DNA from 3 places in the Allobosea sp. 2KB_26 genome. Region 1 is predicted to be linked to each of the others. Evidence: predicted binding sites of a transcription regulator. Region 1 holds the regulator's gene; each other region holds the start of a gene.
The links. Region 1 encodes PhoB, which activates phosphate uptake and scavenging genes when phosphate is short. Its sites were predicted from a motif close to TGTCATNNANCTGTCAT; they were not measured.
Positions count from the first base shown of each region.

Region 1 (7,489 bases):
TAGCGCACGCGCACGCCATTCTCGTGCAGGTACTCGGTCAGGTCCTCGGCCATGCGCTTGGTCAGCACTGTGACGAGGCTGCGGTAGCCCTTCTCGGTGACCTCCTTGATCTCGTCGAGCAGGTCGGCAACCTGGTGCTTGGCGGGGCGGACCTCGACCGGGGGGTCGATCAGCCCGGTCGGACGGATGACCTGCTCGGTGAAGACGCCGCCAGTGCGGTCCATCTCCCAGCCGCCGGGCGTCGCCGAGACATGCACCGATTGCGGGCGCATCGCGTCCCATTCCTCGAAGCGCAGCGGCCGGTTATCCATGCAGGACGGCAGGCGGAAGCCGTACTCGGCCAATGTCGCCTTGCGGCGGAAGTCGCCCCGGTACATGCCCCCGATCTGCGGCACGGTGACGTGGCTCTCATCGGTGAAGACGAGCGCATTGTCGGGCAGATACTCGAACAGGGTCGGCGGCGGCTCGCCCGGCTTGCGGCCGGTGAGATAGCGCGAATAGTTCTCGATGCCGTTGCAGGAGCCGGTCGACTCGATCATCTCGATGTCGAAGGTGCAGCGTTGGTCGAGCCGCTGAGCCTCGAGGTAGCGCCCCATCCGATTGAGCTCCTCAAGGCGGGCCTTGAGCTCCTCCTTGATCGACTTGACGGCCTGGGTCAGCGTCGGGCGCGGCGTGGTGTAGTGCGAATTGCCGTAGACTTTCACGAATTCGAGGTCGGCTGTCTTCTGGCCGGTGAGCGGATCGAATTCCGAGATGCTCTCGACCTCATCGCCGAACAGGCCGATGCGCCAGGCGCGGTCCTCATAGTGGGCCGGGAACAGCTCGATGACGTCGCCGCGCACGCGAAAGGTGCCGCGGGCGAAATCGCCGAGCGTGCGCTTGTATTGCAGGGCGACGAGGTCGGCGATGAGTTGGCGCTGCTCGATGCGCTCGCCGAGTTTGATGGCGAAGGTCATCGCCGTATAGGTCTCGACCGAGCCGATACCGTAGATGCAGGAGACGCTGGCCACGATGATAACGTCGTCGCGCTCCAGCAGAGAGCGCGTGGCCGAGTGGCGCATGCGGTCGATCTGCTCGTTGATCGAGGATTCCTTCTCGATGAACGTGTCAGATCGCGGGACGTAGGCCTCGGGCTGGTAGTAATCGTAGTAGGAGACGAAATACTCGACCGCGTTGTCGGGGAAGAAGCTCTTGAACTCGCCGTAGAGCTGTGCGGCGAGCGTCTTGTTCGGGGCGAGGATCAGTGCCGGGCGCTGCGTCTCCTCGATCACCTTGGCCATCGTGAAGGTCTTGCCGGAGCCGGTGACGCCGAGCAGGACCTGGTCGCGCTCCTGCCGTGCGACACCATCGACGAGATCGGCGATCGCGGTCGGCTGGTCACCTGCGGGCTCGAAATCCGACTGCATGCGGAAGGCGATGCCGCCCTCGGACTTGTCCGGTCGAGCCGGGCGATGCGGCGTCCAGGGCTTGCCGGGATCGATGAAAGGACTGCCGGACTCCAGCAGGTGCTGCAGCGAATGCGCGGTGACGGAGGCCGCGGTCTCGCCCTCGGCCTCGCCGAAAGCGGAAGCCGCGTCGCCCTTCTTCGGCTTCTTCTTCAGCTTGGTGTCGCCGGGGCGCGGCTCGCCATAGCCGGCCTGTGGCTGGTCGCTGAAACCGGAAGCGCCACCCGGGACCGCCCTGCCGCGGTTGATCGCGGGATTGAGCAGATCGGCGAGATAGCCCTCGAGCGGCATCAACTCCGGCTTGGTGGCCTTCGAGTTCGGCGTGCGCGCGGACGCGGGCTTCTTTGCAGGCTTCGCCTTGGCGGTCGTGTCGGAGCTTTTCGGCATGGCCGCAATATGGGGCGAAACCGGTCCGGGCGCGAGGGCTAAGCGGTCGCAGCTGGCGCATAGCTGACAGCAGGTGACAGGAGCACGCCGTGCCGTGCGCACCCGGATTGAAGCGATTCCTGAGCGGGCGCGATGGGCGTCCGGCCTTATCGCGCGCCTGCGCATGTCGAAACGGAGCGAGCCTTATCCGCGCGACTTGGTCTTGCCACGAGCGCGGGACGTATTCAGGGTCACGGCTGCGCGAATGAGAGCCTTCAATGCCCCTTCGTCAATCGTCTCGCCCTCATGGACGTCGATGGCACGCCTGGTGTTGCCGTCGAGACTGGAATTGAAGAGGCCTGATGGGTCGTCGAGCGAAGCCCCTTTGGCAAAGGTCAGCTTGACGACGCTCTTATAGGTCTCGCCGGTGCAGATCATTCCGTGGTGCGCCCACACGGGAACCCCTCGCCACTTCCACTCCTCGACGACCTCGGGATCGGCCTGCTTGATCCATGCGCGGAGCAGGGAGAGCATCGTGCCCCGCCAGTCTCCCAGCTCGCTGATCCGCTCGTCTATCATCTGGGACGGGGAGTTTTGGTTCTGGGACTCGCTCTGGCTCATGATCTTCCCTCGATGCTGCTGTTTCTTGGACGAGGCCACCGTCTGCTCGACATCGCGATACAGCCTCTCGAAGAGGCCGCTTCGGCCCGGCAAACGTTTGGGAGAGCACGCTGCGACGGCACGGGATCAGGACGCATAACTCTCTGGCTATTGGTCTGAATTCATAACCAATAGGATATGTGTCGGTCAATCGAGACCGTCACTCGCAACGATCCGTTGCCGCGTTTCCAGGACGATCCACTTCGGGTCTCGCGACACACGATCAGAGTGGCCGCGATGGAAAGTCTGGTGCGAGCGCAGAGCTTCTCGGGCATGGCTGCAACCTTCAAGCGAGACTGTGCTCGCTATCCCGGGGCAGCGGCGGCGCGATGGTTCCGCTCTCGATGGTGCGGCCGGACACGTCGGTGTAGACTGCCCGGGTCTTGTCTTCGGCAGTGCCTGATCCCCATCTCCAAGTGATCGCCGCTTCAGATTCCAGCATCGGGTTGGCGCTGCAGCACATGCAGCCGTGAGGACGTAACACTGAAAGCTGTGGTCCGGTTCGCCGGATGTGCCGAGATCAATAGGAGGAGGCCAGAATGACTCGCGCCTTCGTCAAGGAAGCCGAGGAAAGAGGGACCCTGGACGAGCTGCCAGACCGGCCAGTCTCGCCTCACCCGAACCTCGTGACGCCTGAAGGGCTCGCACAGATCGAGGCCCAGCTGGCGCGCTGGCATGACGAACACGCGGCGGCGCTGGCTGGAGGCGACCGCACCGAGATCGCTCAGACGCGGCGCGAGTTCCGCTACTGGACCGCGCGGCGCGCCAGCGCCAAGCTGGCCCCTGCGCAGGAAAGGCACGACATCGTCCGCTTCGGCTCGACAGTGACGATCCGCCGGGCCGACGGGCGCAAGCAGAACTGGCGACTGGTCGGCGAGGACGAGGCCGATCCGGCGCGGGGAACGCTGCCCTATGTCGCGCCGTTGGCGAGCGCGCTGATGGGCAAGGGCATTGGCGAGAGCGTCAGCATCGGCGTTGAGGCGGTCGAGATCATCGCAATCGCCTGAGGCGATCGTTCAGCTTTCCGCGAGCCAGGCCTGAATCCCTGCTGCAGCTGCGACTCCGGTCGCGAAACAGGCCTGCAGCAGATAGCCGCCGGTCGGCGCCTCCCAATCCAGCATCTCGCCTGCGACAAAGGTACCGGGCAAGCGTTTCAGCATGAAGCCTTCCTCGACCTCGGCCGCGGCGACGCCACCGGCGGTGGAGATCGCCCGCTCGATCGGTCTGAGACCGGTGAGCACCAGAGGTGCGGCCTTGATCAGTGCGGCCAGCCTCTCCGCGTCTTGGGGAAGTGGCCCCTTCGCCGCTTCGCGCAGCAGCGCAATCGCGGATGGAGCAAGACCTGCAGCCTTGCGCAGATGATTGCTCAGCGTCACGCCCTTGCGACGATGCGCGAGCCGCTGGACCAGCAGCGCCGCCTCGTGATCGGGCCGCAGATCGACGGTGATGACCGCCCTGCCCTCGCGCAGGATCGTCTCGCGGATCGGGGCAGAGAGTGCATAGACCGCCCCGCCTTCCAGACCCGCCGCATCGATCATCGCCTCGCCGGGCACGGATTGGCCGCCGAAGCTCAGGACGATCCGTTTCAGCGGCACGCCGGCAAAACGCTCGCGCATGGTCTGCGACCAATCGACCGTAAAGCCGCCATTGGATGGGCGCAGCGGCGCAATCGCAATGCCGCGCGCTGCCAGCAAAGTCGCCCAGGCGCCATCGGACCCTAGCCGCGGCCAACTTGCGCCGCCGAGCGCGAGCAGCGTCGCGTCGTGCTTCGCCTCGAAATCGGCGCCATCGCGGCTCCGGAACGTCAGAACGCCCGCTTCGCTCCAGCCGGTCCAGCGCTGCCCAGGCGCGAAGGCGACGCCGAGACCATCGAGCCGGCGCAGCCAGGCACGAAGCAGGGGGGAAGCCTTCATGGCGCGAGGGAAGACACGCCCGCTGCTGCCGACGAACGTGTCCTGCCCGAGCGCATCGGCCCAGTCGCGCAGGGATTGCGGCGGGAAGGCACGAATGGCCGGCTCCAGCCAGGTTCGGGCATCGCGATAGCGGGCCAGGAAGCTGTCGAGCGGTTCGGAATGGGTGAGGTTCAACCCGCCGCGCCCGGCCAGCAGGAATTTGCGAGCCGGCGAGGGCATGCGATCGTAGATCGTGACCGCATGGCCGGCCACTGCGAGGCGCTCGGCCGCAATCAGCCCGGACGGCCCTGCTCCGATGATGGCGATGTGATGTGAGGACATCGGTCCGGCTTGCCGTCCGCGCGGCCTGCGGTCAAGGGTAATCCCGCCGCGCGGGCCATCGATAGGACGAACCATGCCGACCATCGCCGCCTATCTTGGCGCAGCCATTCTCGAAATCGCCGGCTGTTTCGCGTTCTGGGGCTGGCTCCGGCTCGGCAAGCCGATCTGGTGGATCGTGCCCGGACTGGTTTGCCTCGCCCTGTTCGCCTGGCTGCTGACGCTGGCGGAGAGCGAAATGGCCGGACGCGCCTATGCCGCCTATGGCGGCATCTATATCGTGAGTTCGCTCGCCTGGCTCTGGGTCGTCGAGGGCTTTCGCCCCGACCGCTGGGACATTGCCGGCGGGCTGATCTGCCTCGCCGGCGCGGCGGTCATCATCGCAGGGCCGCGCTAGAGTATCGGCCCGAAAAGTGGATTGCGGCTTTCGGGAAAGCCGATGCAAACATAGACGATCAGATCATCGCGCCGGGTTCGATATCCGGCCCGACGATCCAAGTCTCAGCTCCGCGCAAAGGTCTCGTCGAAGGCGTAGCCGGCGCCACGAACGGTCCGCAGCGGATCCTTGGCGTTGTCGGGGGTGATCGCCTTGCGCAGGCGGCCGACATGGACGTCGACAGTGCGCTCGTCGATATAGACATCGCGACCCCAGACCGCGTCGAGCAGCTGGGCGCGGGAATAGACCCGACCCGGCGCCTGCATCAGGAACTCGAGCAGGCGGAACTCGGTCGGGCCGAGATGCAACTCGCTCCCTGAGCGGCGGACACGGCGGGTGGTGCGGTCGAGTTCAAGATCGCCGGCGGCCAGCAGCCCGGCAACATGACCCGGCTTGGCGCGGCGCAGCAGCGCCTGGATGCGCGCGATCAGCTCGGGCAGCGAGAAAGGCTTGACGACATAGTCGTCAGCCCCGGTGGCAAGGCCGCGCACACGCTCGGTCTCCTCGCCGCGGGCCGTGAGCATGATGATCGGCACTCGCTCGGTATCGCGACGGGTCCGCAGCCGCCGGCAGAGCTCAATGCCGGAAAGGCCCGGTAGCATCCAGTCGAGCAGCACGAGGTCCGGCGTATGATCGCGCAGATGCAGCTCGGCATCGTCGCCACGCGCTACGCTATCGACCTCGAAGCCTTCGGCCTCGAGATTGTAGCGCAGCAGCAGGGTCAACGGCTCTTCGTCCTCAACGATCAGGATGCGTGCAGGCATGTCTCACTCGGTCCCAAAGGTGTCGGGCGCCGGTCACTCACCGGTGGCGGCGTCCAGAAGAATGTTGGTGGTGTCGAGCTTCGGACGGGCTGCGTCCAAGGCTTCGCCCGTGACGAGATAGTGGATCGTCTCGGCGATGTTGGTGGTGTGGTCGCCGATACGCTCGACATTCTTCGCGCAGAACAGGAGATGCGTGCAGAAGGTGATGTTGCGCGGGTCTTCCATCATATAGGTGAGCAGCTCGCGGAAGAGCGAGGTATAGAGCGCGTCGATCTCGTCGTCTCGGCGCCAGACCTCCATGGCCTTCTGCTCATTGCTGACGGCATAGGCATCGAGCACGTCCTTGAGCTGGGCCTGAACCAGGCGGCTCATATGCTCGAGGCCGACGACCGCACGCGACGGCGGCTGGAACTGGCCGGAGATCGCAACGGCGCGCTTGGCGATATTCTTGGCGAGATCGCCGACACGCTCGATATCGGCGGCGATGCGAATGGCGGAGATCAGCTCGCGCAGGTCGTTGGCGAGCGGCTGGCGCCGGGCGATGGTGAGGACCGCCTTCTCCTCGACCTCACGCTGCAGGTTGTCGAGGCGCTGGTCGGCGCTGATGACCTTCTGTGCCAATCCGGTATCACGGCGCACCAGGGCGACCGTCGAATCGCCGAGCATGCGCTCCGACATGCCCCCCATCTCGGCAAGGCTGCGGCGGATCCCCTCGAGATCGGCGTCATATGAGCGGACGATGTGATCAGTCATCGCGGCGTGTCCTTTGTCGGCAAAGCAGTTGGAAGGCTTGGTACCGTTTCAGCCGAAGCGACCGGTGACGTAATCCTGCGTCTGCTTCTTGTGCGGGTTCATGAAGATGGTGTTGGTGGCGTCGAACTCGATCACCTCGCCCAGATACATGAAGGCGGTGTACTGCGAGATGCGCGCCGCCTGCTGCATGTTGTGGGTGACGATGACGATGGTGAAGTCGGTCTTGAGCTGCTCGAGCAGGTCCTCGATCTTGCCGGTCGAGATCGGATCAAGCGCCGAGGTCGGCTCATCGAACAGGATCACTTCCGGCTTCTGGGCGATGGTACGCGCAATACAGAGGCGTTGCTGCTGGCCGCCGGACAGGCCCATGCCGGAGGTCTTCAGCTTGTCCTTGACCTCGTCCCAGAGGGCAGAGCGGCGCAGCGCACCTTCGACGCGGTCGTCGAGTTCGGACTTCGGCGGCTTCTCATAGAGGCGGATGCCGAATGCGACATTGTCGTAGATCGACATCGGGAAGGGCGTCGGCTTCTGGAACACCATGCCGACGCGCGAGCGCAGCTCGTTCACATCGATATCGTTGCTGATGACGTTGCGGCCGTCGAGCAGGATCTCGCCGGTGGCGCGCTGCTCCGGATAGAGTGAATAGATCCGGTTGAAGATGCGCAGCAGGGTCGACTTGCCGCAGCCCGACGGCCCGATCAGGGCGGTGACATGGCGGTCCCGGAAGTCGAGATTGATGTTCTTCAGCGCCTTGTGCTCGCCGTAGTAGAAATCGAGGTTCTTGACCGCGATCCGGACGGGGGCCTCGGCATCAAGCGCTTGCGGGCTCAGTTC
Region 1 covers NZ_JBFRHE010000004.1:482,904-490,392, reverse strand. Annotated here, with positions in the region: gene uvrB (excinuclease ABC subunit UvrB) at 1-1,832, opposite strand, end outside; gene AB4099_RS15705 (DUF1801 domain-containing protein) at 2,016-2,432, opposite strand; gene greA (transcription elongation factor GreA) at 3,011-3,478, shown strand; gene AB4099_RS15695 (TIGR03862 family flavoprotein) at 3,488-4,705, opposite strand; gene AB4099_RS15690 (YnfA family protein) at 4,779-5,099, shown strand; gene phoB (phosphate regulon transcriptional regulator PhoB) at 5,204-5,902, opposite strand; gene phoU (phosphate signaling complex protein PhoU) at 5,936-6,655, opposite strand; gene pstB (phosphate ABC transporter ATP-binding protein PstB) at 6,704-7,489, opposite strand, start outside.

Region 2 (7,489 bases), on a different contig from region 1:
CGCGCATTGCGGGCAGGGAAAGGTGACCTTGTTGGGCCGGAAGATCGCTTGCGCCAGGCGCACGAACAGCGAGATTCCGACGATCATCACCACGATCGAGGTCAGCTTGCCGGCGGTGCCGGGCAAGGTGATGTCGCCGAAGCCGGTCGTCGTCACGGTCGCGACCGTGAAATAGAAAGCGTCGACATAGCCCGCGAAGCCCGCCGTCTCGCGAAAGAAGAAGGTGTAGATGAAGCCTGTCACCACGAACAGGAAGGTCACGATATTGACCATCGCCCGCGCTGCGCTTTCCCACTCGGGATAGCCCGCAGCGCGCAGCCGCTCCCAGATCAGCCCACGCTGTGACAACGACCACAGCCGCAGGATGCGCAGGAAGCCGAAATTCTCCAGCCATTGCGGCGCGAGCAGCGTTGCCAGGATGAAGAGATCGAGCAGCATGCTCGGCTGGCGCAGCAGGCGCGGAATGTTCGAGGAGGCCAGCATCCGTGCGCCGATCTCGATGACCATGATCACTGCGACCGAGTAATCGAGCCAGTAGAAGAGCGGGCGTTCGCGGATCAGCGGTGTCGCGATGAAGAACGCGATGATCAGCAGATCGACGACCGCCGTCGCAAGCTGAAAGCGCACAGCCCCGGGCGAGCGGCCGTGATAGAGCTGACGCAGGCCGTCCCGCAGTCTCTCGACCTGCCCTTCCCTGCGAACAGACGTCGTATTCTCGGCCATCCCATGGCGTTACAGGCCAAAGGATAGCGCGTCCAGCGCCCGCTGCTCAGGCGGCCCGCCGCGTTGCCACGGCATGGATGGCATAGCCGCGAAGGAGCCGCGTTGTACGGCTCTCGGCGCCCTCGATCCGCGACAATTCGGCGATTGCCTCAGGCAGATCATGTCTTGGCGTGACATGGAACAATGTCAGCCAGCAATTCAGGACGGCCCTGAACGACGCAGGCAAGCCGGTCTGGTCGCCGAAATCGACGATATGCAGTGAACCGGTCGCCGTCAGCATCCGCAGCGCCTGAGCGATCACGCCCCGCCAGGGCGGGATCATCGAGAGCGCATAGGAGATGACGATGCGATCAAATCCGTCGCGCCCGAACAGGGCCGGCGCGTCGAAGCAGGTCGCGTCCGCCTGTGCCAGATGGATGTGCTCCGAGAGCCCCGATCTTGCCACGCTTCTCTCCGCCGTCGCGAGCATCTCGGCCGAGACGTCGAGACCGTAACACTGCGTGCCGGGATAGGTCCGGGCGAGCTTGATCAGGTTACGCCCGGTGCCGCAGCCGATTTCCAGGATCGCGCTGCCCGGCGCAGGATCGAGTTCGGCGATGAGCCGGTCCCGGCCAAGCAGATAGAATTTGCGGCTGGCGTCGTAGATATGGCGCTGGTGGCGATACATCCGGTCCATCAGGCCGGCGGCCTCGGTCGTGGCGCGGCCGGCGCTCATGCCGCCGCCCCCTGCAGCACATGGAGATGGAAGGCGCCATAGATCGACGAGCGATCGCGCTCTCCAAGCTCGCGGCTGCGTGCCTCCTCATAGCGCCATTGCGCGAGAATCGAGGCCGGCACCCGGCCGGGCAGCAGTCGCTCATCGGCGGCCGTCCGGAAGATCACGCGTGCGCCGGGTCGCGCCGTGCGCGTGATCTGCGACCAAAGCGCGGTGAGATCCGCGTCATTCATCCAGTCCTGAGCATCGAGCAGCACATAGGCATCGCAGCTCTTCGCAGGCTGGCTCTCGAGAAAGGCCGTGATCGCGCTCTGGTGATAGCCGACGCGGCCGGCCCGCTCTCGAACAGCCGCGAAATTCCGCCTTTCAAGATAGGGCGGCAAGGATGCGTTCTCGTCTGTCGCATAGCCCCGTCCAAAGGCCTGCCGGGCAAAATAGTTCGACTTCAGGTCGAAGCCGCAGGCCAGCCTTTCAAGCCGGCGCCGAAGCACGCCACGTATCCCGGCGTCGCCGTCAGCCGCGAGCGCCTTGTACTGCGCCGGCGGGATGCCGAGCCCATAGAGCGAGGCCGGCTGGCGCACCAGCCAACGTACCAGGGGCTTGTCGAAGACGGGAGCGATATGCCTGTCGAACAGGGCGCGCTGCTCTTCGATGTTGCGCGCCTGAAGCATCACGCGCGGATCGCAGCCGAGCGTGCGGCCAAGCAGATGCCCGGCTCCGATGAAACGGCCGAGCAGGCCGTACCGATAGAAATTGCGGGCAAAGACCTGGATGCGCCGGCGGCCGCTCAGGCTGCGACCTTCCCAGTAGCTTCGTGAAACGGCATCGAGGCGTGGCGCGATCTCGCCGTCATAGAGCGCAATATTCGCCTGCGATTGCGCCTCGCCGAAGAAGCGCAGGAACTCCTCGTGGCCTGCCAGGCTGTCTAGCGCGGCGAGCTTGAGCTTGCCGAGCGCGATATGGGCGCCATTGAGATCGACAGCGCTGATCTTCGCCGGGTTGGCGGTGAGATAGGACAGGATGTTGCAGGAGCCGGACGCGATTGCGACGACATGGTCATCAGGGCGCAGGTCCAGCGCCTCCATATCGACGACCGGGTCTTCCCATATCTGCGGATAGACGAGCCCGGAAAAGGCCAGGGTGAACAGTCGTTCCAGGATGCCCGCCCGTGACAACGGCTTGCTGCGATGCACCGCCGTGGTCAGGCCCATTGTGGTTTCCCGCCGAACCGTACGCGCCGTCTGCATTCTTCGTTCCTCGCGCGGTCCGTTGCGATGGCGAGCCGACTAGAGGAGTCGCGTGACGGTTGGGTGACGCGCTTTGCGGATCAGCTATCCGTGAAGGCGGGCTGACGTGGAGCGCGATCATCCCCATATTCCGCCCGAAACCTTTGAACGGGAGAATGACGATGGGACTGTCCGGACTGTTCGGCGGCAAAGCCAGGGAAGCCGGTGAGTTCGAATTCCAGCTGACCGACGAGGAGTGGCGCCGCCGCCTGACGCCGGAGCAGTACCACGTGCTGCGCGAGCATGGCACCGAGCGCGCTGGCTCCTGCGCCTTGAATTTCGAGAAGCGCGCCGGGCGCTTCACCTGCGCCGGTTGCGGCAACCCCTTGTTCCAGTCCGGCAAGAAATTCGAGAGCGGCACGGGCTGGCCGAGCTTCGACCAGCCACTGGAGGGCGCGGTCGGGATCAGCGAGGACAATAGCTACATGATGCGGCGCACGGAGGTGCATTGCGCCCGCTGCGGCGGCCATCTCGGCCATGTCTTCCCTGACGGCCCACCACCGACCGGACTGCGCTACTGCATCAACGGCGTCGCTATGGATTTCGCTCCGGCTGAAGCCGAGGCCTGAGCCGGATCAGCCGGCCGCGCTCCCTCTTTCGGGAGGGCGGCCGCGCAAGCTCGTGAGTGCTATTCCACAGCCGGGACTGCCCGATGCGCCAGCGCGGAAGCATCGACGGACACCGGCAGATCGCCGAAATGGCCCGACCAGCGCCCCTCGAGCCGCGTCGCGATGAAGGCGTCCGCGACGATGTGAGGCGCATGTCGCAGCAGCAGCGAGGCCTGCAGCGCCAGGGCCAGCCGCTCGACCAGCCGCCGCGCCTGCCCTTCGCTTCGCACCAGAGTGGGTATCTCCGACTCCAGCGCGCTCAAATGCGCATCGAAGCGATTGTCAGCGCCGGCCGCGGTTCGCATCTCCCCGATCAGCGCCACGAGAGAGCCTGGCTCTCGCTCCAGCGAGCGCAGCACATCGAGACAAATGACGTTGCCCGAGCCCTCCCAGACGCTGTTGAGCGGCGCCTCCCGATAGAGCCGGGCCATGGGGTTTTCCTCGATGAAGCCGTTGCCGCCATGGCATTCCAGTGCCTCGACCACGACCGCCGGCGCGCGCTTCGAGACCCAGTATTTCGCAATCGGCGCGCCGATCCGCGCCAGCAACCGTTCGCTCTCGCTCGCGTCCTGACGGTCGAGCGCCGCAAAGAGCCGAAAGGCGAGCCACGCTGCGGCCTCGGCCTCGATCGCAAGATCGGCCAGCACGTTCTGCATGATCGGCTGGTCGATCAACCCGCGCTGGAAGGCGCGCCGATGGGCAGCGTGATGCGCCGCCAGCGAAACGGCGAGCCGCATCTGCCCGGCCGACGCCGCCGCAATGTCCAGCCGGGAGCCCTGGTTCATGGCCAGGCCGGTGCGCAGGCCCCGGCCTGGCTCTCCGATCATCTGGCCGATCGCACCGCGGAACTCGACCTCGGACGAGGCATTCGAGCGATTGCCGCATTTGTCCTTGAGTCGCTGGATCGCCACGCCGTTGCGCGAGCCGTCCGGCAGCCAGCCCGGCGCGACGAAGCAGGAAATGCCCTCGGCGGTTCGGGCCAAGGTCAGGAACAGGTCGGAATGCGGCACCGAGAAGAACCACTTGTGCCCGGTCAGGGACCATGTCCCGTCGCCATTGTCCTCGGCGATGGTCTGGGTCTGGCGCAGGTCCGAGCCTCCCTGCTTCTCGGTCATTGCCGTGCCGACAGTCGCCCCCGTCTTGGCGGAGGCGGTCGTCTGGCGCCGGTCATAGCGGTTGGAGCTGACCAGGGCGCCCCACTTGCTCCAGAGGTCGGGATCCTGCCTCAGGACCGGGATCGCGGCATAGGTCATGCTGATCGGGCAGCAGATGCCGCTTTCGCCCTGGCTCCAGAGATAAGAGAGCGCAGCACGCGCCACCTGTGCGCCCGGGCCCGGCCTGTTCCATGCGAGCGAATGGGTCTCCTGCCCGATCGCGAGCCCCATCAGCTCGTGCCAGGCCGGATGGAACTCGATCTGGTCGATGCGGTTGCCGAACCGGTCATGCGTCCTGAGTTCGGGCGTGAACCTGTTCGCCAGTCGCGCCAGATCCTGCACCTGCGCCGAACCGACAATGCGCCCCGCCGCGTGCAGGCGCTCCGAGGCCCAGCCTGCATCGAAGGCGGTGGCCGCCGCCTGCAACACGGGATCAGCCGCGAAGGCGTCGTAATCGCACAGTATGGGAACCTGGTTCGTCACGTCATGGGTGGAATGGCGGGAGGCGATATCCACATTCATCGCGGCGCGTCCTGTCGATCGGGCGAGCATTCAACCCCCAACAGCCTTATCCAGCAATCTGCGGCGCAACAGCCTATATTGCCTCTGGAACGAATCACGATCAAAGCGACCTGAAGCCTTGTCCGATCACACCACGTCCGCCCCTCTGCCCCGCCCCGGCGGCCTCGCCGCCCGCGCCGCTGCACAGCCGGCGGCCGGCTATCTGGCAGGCCTCAATCCGGAGCAGCGGCAAGCGGTCGAGGCCACGGATGGCCCAGTTCTGGTCCTGGCCGGCGCCGGCACCGGCAAGACCCGCGTGCTGACCACGCGCATTGCCCATCTGATCGCCACGAACCGCGCCTACCCGTCCCAGATCCTCTCGGTGACCTTCACCAACAAGGCGGCGCGCGAAATGAAGGAGCGCATCGCAAGCCTGGTCGGCCCCGTGGCCGAAGGCATGCCCTGGCTCGGCACCTTCCACTCGATCTCGGCCAAGATCCTGCGCCGCCATGCCGAGCTCCTCGATCTCCGCTCGGACTTCACCATTCTCGATACCGACGACCAAATCCGCCTGATGAAGCAGGTCATCACGGCCGCGGGGATCGACGAGAAGCGCTGGCCCGGCCGCATGCTGGCGGGCTTCATCGACAGCTGGAAGAACCGCGGGCTTGCCCCCAAGGACGTGCCGCCGGGTGAAGCCGGCGTCTTCGCCGGAGGCAAGGGCGGCGCCCTTTACGCCGCCTATCAGGAGCGGCTGAAAACGCTGAACGCAGTCGATTTCGGCGATCTGCTGCTGCACTGCCTGACGCTGTTCCGGGACCATGCCGATGTGCTCGCGACCTATCATGAGCGCTTCCGCTACATTCTGGTCGACGAGTATCAGGACACCAACACCGCCCAGTATCTCTGGCTGCGCCTGCTGGCGCAGGGCCGGCGCAACATCGCCTGCGTCGGCGACGACGACCAGTCGATCTATGGCTGGCGCGGCGCCGAGGTCGACAACATCCTGCGCTTCGAGCACGATTTTCCCGGCGCGGTCGTGGTCAGGCTGGAACGAAACTACCGCTCGACCGGGCATATCCTCGCCACCGCCTCGAAGCTGATTGCCCGCAACGAAGGCCGCCTCGGCAAGACGTTGCGCACCGAGGATGAGGCCGGGGAGAAGGTCACCATTACCGGCGCCTGGGACAGCCAGGAGGAAGCCCGCCTGATCAGCGACGAGATCGAGGCGATGCAGAGCAAGGGCGAAAACCTTGCCGAGGTCGCCATTCTCGTCCGCATCTCCGCTCAGATGCGCGAGATCGAGGAGCGTTTCGTCCATGTCGGCGTGCCCTATCGCGTCATCGGCGGCCCGCGCTTCTATGAGCGGGCCGAAATCCGCGACGCCATGGCCTATCTGCGCTGCGTGGTGAGCCAGACCGACGATCTCGCCTTCGAACGTATCGTCAATGTGCCGAAACGCGGGCTCGGCGACGCGACAGTGCAGTTACTGCACAACCATGCCCGCGCAACCGGCCTGTCATTGCTGCAATCGGCCCGTGCCGTGGTCGAGACCGAGGAATTGAAGCCAAAGGCCCGCACCGCGCTGCGCGAACTGGTCGAGGCTTTTGCGCGCTGGTCGACCAAGGCCGAACACATGAAGCAGGGCGAGCTTGCCGAGCAGGTGCTGGAGGAATCCGGCTATACCGAGATGTGGCAGAAGGATCGCTCGGCCGATGCGGCCGGCCGCCTCGAGAACCTCAAGGAACTGGTGCGCTCCCTGGACGAGTTCCCAGACCTGCCGGCCTTCCTTGAGCACGTCTCGCTGGTGATGGATGCCGATGGTGGCGAGGCCGAGGCGCGCGTCAGCATCATGACACTGCATGCGGCCAAGGGGCTCGAATTCGATACCGTCTTCCTGCCCGGCTGGGAGGAAGGCCTGTTCCCGAACCAGCGCGCGCTCGACGAAAGCGGCCGCGCCGGGCTGGAAGAGGAGCGCCGCCTCGCCCATGTCGGCCTGACCCGGGCCCGCAAGCGCCTGAAGCTCCTCTTCGCCTCGAACCGCCGGATTCATGGCCTCTGGCAGTCTAGCCTGCCGAGCCGTTTCATCGACGAGTTGCCGGAGGAGCATGTCGAGGTCGTTCAGGCGCCGTCGACCTATAGCCAGGGCGGCTATGGCGCCTCGCGCTTCGACCGCATGGAAAGCTTTGGCTCCTCCTACCAGACGCCGGGCTGGCAGCGCGCTCAGGAGAACCGCGCGCGGAACGGCGGCGGCTCAGGCTTCTCGGACAACAGCGGCCGTGGTTTCGGCCAGGGTGGCTCGGGCTCAGGCCGCCAGCGCGGCCCGGTGCTGATCGAGGGCGAGTTGACGGCGAAATCGACCGGCAGCTCCGCTTTCGATGCCGGCGCCCGTGTCTTCCATATCAAGTTCGGCCCGGGCTCCGTCGCCAGCGTCGACGGTAACAAGCTGACCGTCGATTTCGACAAGGCCGGCCGGAAGATGGTGCTGGACTCCTTCGTGCA
Region 2 covers NZ_JBFRHE010000001.1:277,444-284,932, forward strand. Annotated here, with positions in the region: gene AB4099_RS01405 (potassium channel family protein) at 1-723, opposite strand, end outside; gene AB4099_RS01410 (class I SAM-dependent methyltransferase) at 770-1,438, opposite strand; gene AB4099_RS01415 (BtaA family protein) at 1,435-2,685, opposite strand; gene msrB (peptide-methionine (R)-S-oxide reductase MsrB) at 2,847-3,293, shown strand; gene AB4099_RS01425 (acyl-CoA dehydrogenase family protein) at 3,353-5,008, opposite strand; gene AB4099_RS01430 (ATP-dependent helicase) at 5,127-7,489, shown strand, end outside.
Region 2: AB4099_RS01415 (BtaA family protein) is a predicted target of PhoB. The motif match lies at 2,738-2,754, and genes of this name have one in related genera.

Region 3 (7,489 bases), on a different contig from region 1:
GACGCGAGCAGCGCCAATGCATCGGCCCGGCGCCGGTCGTCGCCGCGATGCGGCATGTCGATACCCAGCCAGAGCCGACCCCGCGCAAACTCGGAAACGCTCGCGAGAGCCGCAGCGATCTCGCTCTCCGGCCGCCGTTCCGGCATCAGTATCAGCAACATGCCTTCCGCGAATTCGCGTAGGTCGGAGAGCGTGAGGATGCATTCGCCCTTCTTCTCGACCTTCATCTTGCCGTGGGTCAGCAGGCGGCAGAGCCTGCCATAGGCGTCGCGATCCTGGGGATAGGCGAGCAGGTCGGGCGTGCCATCGGACAGGACGAGGCGGACCCCGACCGCGAATGTCAGCTTCGTTGTGGCGATACCCGCCTCGCGCATCGCCGCATGGGCCCGCACCACGCCGGCCAGAGAATTGCGGTCGGCGAGCCCGATTCCGGCAAGGTCGAGTTCGGCCGCCCGGCCAACCAGTTCCTCCGGACTCGAGGCCCCGCGCAGGAAGGAGAAGTTGGAGGTGACCGCGAGTTCGGCATAGCGCGAAACTGGTACGATCGGAGCGGCTTCCACCGGGCAATTGTCATTGAGCCCGCTCATGCGAAAAGCCCGTGCATGAACCAGGGCGGATGCGCGGCCTCGCGGCCATAGAGTCCGTCGCGATAAAGCCAGAAGCGCCTTCCACCCGGCTCTTCGACGCGAAAATAGTCGCGGGTCGGCGCGATCCTGCCCGTCGTCGCCCACCATTCGGCAGCGATCCGCTCCGGCCCCTCCGCCTTGGCGACCTCATGCAGCACGCGCCGCCAGCGGAAACGCGTCGGCGGCCCGTCCGGGATCTCGGCCAGCACCTCGATCGGCTCCGGCCGCGACAGCAGCCGGAGGGGCCGTTCCGGGACGGCGCTCGGAGCCGGCCAGTCCGGGGAAAACCCGAGCCTTGCCATCTCGCCATGACGCAGGGCGGGCACCGCCAATGCGGCGCGCTCGGGATCATGGCTGTCCTGCGCCAGGAAACGCCGCACGCGATCCGGGCCGATCCGGGCGGCGATCGCATCGGCGACCTCCGTCAGGGCCCGCTCGGCGGCGGCTGCATCGGGTTCCTCCTCCCGACCGGCCGCAAGAGCCCCCTGATCGGCCGCGAAAGGCTCGGTCGCACCGGCCGAGAGCCGGATCAGGTCGAAACCGAAGCCGGGATCGAGCGGGTCCGCCAGGGCATCCAGCTTCAGGGCGAAGAGTCGATCGACCGCCGCCGGATCGCGCAACGGCATCCCGGTCTCGATGCCGAGACGGCGCACGGCCCCGTCACTGCGGAAGAAGCTCGCCTCGAACACTCTCGCGCCTTCGCCGCGCGCTTCCAGCATGCCGGCCAGACTCTCGCCCAGGCCGGCCAGGGCCGCCCGGATACCGGCTTCATGCGCCAACGGTTCGGCGAAACGCCGTTCCGCCATGCATTCAGGCAGCGGTCGTCGCGGTGACAGCGCCTGCGGCAGGCGGCCGAGCGCCTGGTCGAGCCTGTCGAGCAGGTCGCGGCCGAACCGGGCGGCCAGCGGCGCGCGCGGTCGCGTCTCCAGATCGGCGATATGGCTGAGGCCCATGCGTGCGAGCCCGTGCTGCCGTGCAGCCTCCAGGCCGAGCGCCGCGGTCGGCAAGGGCCACAGGGCCTGGCTCTCTCCGCCCGGCGGCACGATGCCGCCGCGCCCATAGCGCGCGACGCCCCAGGCGGCGCGCGCCGTCCCGGCAATAGCGGCGCGCAGCGTAAAGCCCCGCCGTTTCAGCCGAAGCAGGCAGTCGCGGCCAAGCAGGGCTTCGCCGCCGAAGAGATGGGTGCAGCCCGAGATATCGAGCAGCAGGCCATCCTCGCCATCGAGAGCGACCAGCGGCGTATAGCGGTCGCACCAGTCGGCAACGGCGCCAAGCAGGGCTGCATCGGCCGCCCTGTCCTCCTCGGCCACGACCAGCCGCGGGATCATGGCGCGCGCATCGGCCAGCGCCATGGTCGGATGCAGGCCGAGGCGTTCGGCTTCGGCATCGAGGCTCGTCAGGCGGAAGGCGCCCTTCGCCTTGCCCACCACAACAAGAGGACCAGGATCATCCGCTGGCCCGCCGGGCTGCGGGCCACGCCTCTGCGACATTGCCCGAACGGATGCGCCCTGGCTGCGTCTGATCCGGTCGATGGGCAGGCGCGGGAACCAGAGCGACAGGAAGCGGCTCGCGGAAGCTATACGCATGACTGTCCCACTCCATCACCCACTCGCCCGTCGCCCCGTGCCGGTTGCGCAGCACCGTGACCGCGAAACTCGGCCGGCCCGGCCCATGCGCTCTCACCCGCCCCTCCGAAGGCGCCGCCGAAACCGCCCAGCGGATCGTCGCCGCACTCGGAGCAGGACTGCTTCCCAGCCGCAGGAGAAAAGCCGTCGCGCCGGCATCCCGCGCCGCCAGGACGAGACGCCGGCTGGCCGTGAGATCGAGGCAGGCCGGCGTACCTTCGAGCTCGATCACCACCGCGCCGATGCCCGAGCGTCGGTCATTGCCGTGCGGAAAGGCGTCGCCCGCCGCCTTCAGCACGGCAAGCGGATCGCGCCCCCGCACCGCAAGCACCCGGTCAGGATCGAGCCCGAACGCCGCAAGCCCCGGCGCATAGAGTTCACCACCCTCGGCGCCGGCGGAATCCTGCCGCAGCCAGACGACGGGCCGCCGCTCCAGCCGCGCGATCAACCCGGCGACGAAGCCCGTCGCCGCCGGAGCCTGATGCGCCATCGCCACGATCTCGTGCAGGGCATGGCGACGCAGCGGCCCCAGCGCCGCATCGGCCGCCGCGTGGCCAAGGCTGAAGCTCGCCTCCCCGCCCAGCGAGACAGAGACGCTTTCCAAACCGGCAATGCTTCGCCGCAGCGCGGCGACGGCATGATCGCTCACGTCTTGGCACTCCAAATGTTCCTATTTTGTTCTTTATGACTCCGCCTCCTCAGGCGAGTCAACAGCCTCCGTGCGCCCGCTTCCCCGCCCGCAATCCTGCTGTCACGGCCCTGTCATCTGTCGCCGATACCGGTTTGCGCACTGCAAGAGAGCATGAGCTCCGGACTGCGCCTCGCCCATGTCCGGATGTCGCCATGCTTGCTCCTCGATGGGAAGACCGTTCATGCTGCGTATCGAAGGCCTGACCAAGCGCTTCAGCGGCAAGGCCGCCGTGGACAATGTCTCGCTGTCGATCCCGAAGGGCGAAATGGTCGGCGTCATCGGCCGCTCGGGCGCCGGCAAGTCGACCCTGCTGCGCATGATCAACCGCTTGGCGGAGCCGAACTCCGGCCGCCTGATCAGCGACGAACGCGATGTCACCGCATTGAAGGGCGCCGAACTGCGCGCCTGGCGTCGCGACACCGCGATGATCTTCCAGCAGTTCAATCTCGTCGGCCGCCTCGACGTGCTGACCAATGTCCTGCTCGGCCGGCTCAATCACCGCTCGGCCTTCCTGACGCTGGTGAAGAGCTTCTCGCCGGACGACAAGATCCGCGCCATCGCCGCGCTCGAGCGCCTCGACATGGGCCATCTGCTGGCCCAGCGCGCCGAGACCCTCTCGGGCGGCCAGCAGCAGCGCGTCGCGATCGCCCGTGCCCTGGTCCAGGAGCCGACGGTCATCCTCGCCGACGAGCCGATCGCCTCGCTCGATCCGCGCAACACCCAGGTCGTGATGGATGCGCTCTTCCGCATCAATCGCGAGGACGGCATCACCGTGATCTGCAATCTGCACGACCTCGATATCGCGGCGAAATATTGCGACCGGCTGATCGGCATGGCCGCCGGCAAGGTCGTGTTCGACGACGTGCCGCAGGCGCTGACCCGCGAGATCGCCGCCGAACTCTACGGCATCGAGGCCAAGGATGCCGGCGCCGAGGCGCTGGACGCGCTCGACGCCATCGCCATCGCCGAAGCCAAGCGCGCCAAGCAGACCGCAGCCTGAGCCAGGCCTCAGCCCGGCCAGGACCGCTTACGCCTGAAAAGACCACCAACAGCCTTCAACAGGAGCAAACCATGCTGACCCGTCGTCATACCCTCACGCTCGCCGCCGCCGGCCTGGCCGCGACGCTCGCCGCTCCCGCCTTCGCGCAGGACTGGAAAGCCAAGTATCCGGAGCTGATCTTCGCCATCATCCCGTCCGAGAACGCGTCTGGCGTCGTCGAGCGCTATACCCCCTTCGTCACCTACCTCGCGAAAGAACTCGGCACCAAGGTGACGCTGCGTATCGCCAACGACTATGCCGCGATCATCGAAGGCCAGCGCGCCGGCAACATCCATATCGGCATGTACGGCCCCGCCTCCTTCGCTCGTGCTCGCATGACCGGCGCCAAGGTCGATGCCTTCGCGATCGAGACCAATCTCGACGGCACCAAGGGCTACCATTCCGTCTTCTACGTGAAGAAGGACTCGCCCTATCAGAAGGTCGAGGACCTGAAGGGCAAGAATCTCGGCCTCGTCGATCCCAATTCCACCTCCGGCAACAATGTGCCGCGCTTCGTGCTCGACGGCATGAAGATCGACCCCGAGACCTTCTTCGGCAAGGTCGTCTATACCGGCAGCCACGAGAACGCGGTCATCGCGCTCGGCCAGGGCACCGTCGACATCGCCGCCAACTGGTGGAACGACGAGCAGGAATCCAACCTGCAGCGCATGGCCCGCAAGAACATGGTCAAGGCCGACGATTTCCGGATCATCTACAAGTCCGAGCAGATCGTGAACTCGCCGATGGCCTATCTCTCCGACCTGCCGGAGCCGCTCAAGGCCTCGATCCGAGACGCCGTCCTCAACCTCGCCACCAAGGACAAGGTCGCCTTCGACAAGATCTATGAAGGCAAGCAGGGCCCGCTCGTCGCCGTCGACAACAAGGCCTACGACCCGATCATCGAACTGAACAAGTTCGTCGACGCGCTCCGCAAGAAGAAGTCCTCGTAAGCGCTTACCGCCGACCGTCATCGCCGGGTTTGTCCCGGCCATGACGGAGTGGCGTCCCGCCGCGACTGGCGAACCCCGCGACGGAACCATCATGACCCTGACGATCGATCGCAACGACCCCGCCATTCGCGGCCATGCCGATCTCTATCGGCGCGAGATGGGCGCAAAGCGCCGCCAGGCCCTGCTCGGTGCCGCCATCTTCATCGCCTGCGTCGTCCTTTCCGCGATCGGCTCGGAGGTCGATCTCGCGAAATTCGCCGCCAATGCCTGGCGCTTCCCGAAATACATCCTCGAGACCATGCCGACCCTGCGTCTCGCCACGCTCGGCGCCGATCTCAAGGAATGGTACTGGGGCCTGAACGGCTGGCTCAAGCTGCTCTGGCAGACCCTGTTGATTGCCTATGTCGGCACCGTATTAGGCGCCGTCGGCGGCTTCCTGCTTTGCTTTTCCGCCGCCGCCAATCTCGGCCGTGCCGGCTGGCTGCGCTGGACCACCCGCCGCTTCCTAGAATTCTGCCGCACCGTGCCGGAGATCGTCTTCGCGCTGATCTTCGTCATCGCCTTCGGCCTCGGCCCGCTGCCGGGCGTGCTCGCCATCGCGATCCACACCATGGGTGCGATGGGCAAGCTCTTCTCCGAGGTGGTCGAGAACATCGACATGAAGCCGGTCGACGGCCTCACCGCGACAGGCGCGGGCTGGTGGCAGACGATCCGCTTCGCCGTCGTCCCGCAGGTGCTTTCCAATTTCGCCAGCTACGCGCTGCTGCGCTTCGAGATCAATGTCCGCGGCGCCTCGATCATGGGCTTCGTCGGGGCCGGCGGCATCGGCCAGGATCTGATCGAGGCCATCCGCAAATTCTACTTCACCGATGTCAGCGCCATCCTGCTCATGATCATCGTCACCGTCATGCTGATCGACTACGGCACCGAGCGCCTGCGCCACGCCCTGCTCAGCCTGGAGCACCGCTCATGAGCCTCGTCCTCACCGCCACCGAGCGCGCCGATCTCGTCCGTCGCCACCAAGGCGCCATCGACGGCTCACTGAAGACGCGCCTGACCACCATCGCAGTCGTTGCCGGCCTGCTCGGCCTCTTCCTCTACGGGCTGACCACATTGGAGGTCTCGCTCTGGAAGATCATCACCGGCATCGGCAATCTCGGCACATTCGTCGTGCTGATGCTGCCGCCGGACCCAGGCTCCGCGGCCCGCGCCGTGATCTTCGTGAAAGCGCTGTTCGAGACCATTGCCATCGCCTTCCTCGGCACGATCCTCGCTGCGATCCTCGCCTTCCCGCTCGGCTTCCTCGCAGCCAAGAACGTCGTCGCCAACCGCGTCATCCATTTCCTGGCGCGCCGCTCGCTCGACACCGTGCGCGGCGTCGATGCGCTGATCTGGGCTCTGATCTGGGTCAATGTCGTGGGTCTCGGCCCTTTCGCCGGCATGCTCGCGATCATGACCAGCGATCTCGGCGCCTTCGGCAAGCTCTATTCGGAAGCGATCGAATCCGCCGACCGCAAGCCCGTCGAGGGCGTGACCTCCTCCGGCGGCGGCAAGCTCCACGAGATCCGCTTCGGGCTGATCCCGCAGGTGCTGCCGGTCATCGCCAGCCAGGTGCTCTACTACATCGAGTCGAACACCCGCTCCTCGACCATCATCGGCATCGTCGGCGCCGGCGGCATCGGCCTTTATCTCGCCGAGACCATCCGCACCCTGGAATGGCAGCAGGTCTCGTTCCTGATCCTGCTCGTGCTTGCCGCCGTGACCGCGATCGACTTCCTGTCCAGCAAGCTGCGCTTCGCCATCATCGGCAAAAGGGCCCTCTGACGGACAGGCGCGTCATGCCGAGGCCTGCCCCGACCATCCGAGCGGCTGCACTCACTCCGCGAACGGCTCGACCACCATCTCCATCCGTTCGCCGGCAAAGATGCCGTCGACCAGGTGGATCGGCGTCAGGTCAGGCAGGGCGTCGACCGCCGCGGAGAGCATGACCGCAGCGCCAGGTTCGACCCTGAGCAGCAGCGCTTCGCGCTCGCTGGCGAGCCGCGCCGAAAGCCGCGTCGAGAGCCGCACATAATCCGGGATGCCGCAGGCGGCGAAGGCTGCGGAGATCGACGAGCCGGCCCGGCTCAGCATCTTGTCGAAATCCGGGAAGCGTTCGGCCGAAAGGATATGCACGCCAGTGCTCACCGGCACGCCACCGGCAAGGCTCAGCGTCTCGATCCGCCAGAGCGGCGCTCCATCCTCCAAGCGCAGGGCCGCGCAGGCCTCTGCCTCGCCCTTGACGATCTCGGCACCCAGGATCGAGCCTGCCACGGTGATGCCGGCCGCGCCGAAATTGGTGCGCATGCTGACGCGCCGGCCGATGCGATAGGGAAAGCGCGGAGCAGTGACCTGCGTCCCGCGACCGCGCGAGACGCTGACCAGCCCCCGATCGGCGAGATGCCGAAAGGCCTGGCGAACCGTATGCCGGTGCACGCCATAGCGCTCGGCAAGCGCGAGCGAAGAGGGCAGCGTCGCGCCCGTCTCGTATTCGCCCCGCCCGATCGCCGCTTCGATCT
Region 3 covers NZ_JBFRHE010000001.1:1,074,064-1,081,552, forward strand. Annotated here, with positions in the region: gene AB4099_RS05165 (error-prone DNA polymerase) at 1-587, opposite strand, end outside; gene AB4099_RS05170 (Y-family DNA polymerase) at 584-2,116, opposite strand; gene AB4099_RS05175 (ImuA family protein) at 2,073-2,900, opposite strand; gene phnC (phosphonate ABC transporter ATP-binding protein) at 3,124-3,942, shown strand; gene phnD (phosphonate ABC transporter substrate-binding protein) at 4,014-4,931, shown strand; gene phnE (phosphonate ABC transporter, permease protein PhnE) at 5,023-5,904, shown strand; gene phnE (phosphonate ABC transporter, permease protein PhnE) at 5,901-6,755, shown strand; gene phnF (phosphonate metabolism transcriptional regulator PhnF) at 6,807-7,489, opposite strand, start outside.
Region 3: phnC (phosphonate ABC transporter ATP-binding protein) is a predicted target of PhoB. The motif match lies at 3,001-3,017, and genes of this name have one in related genera.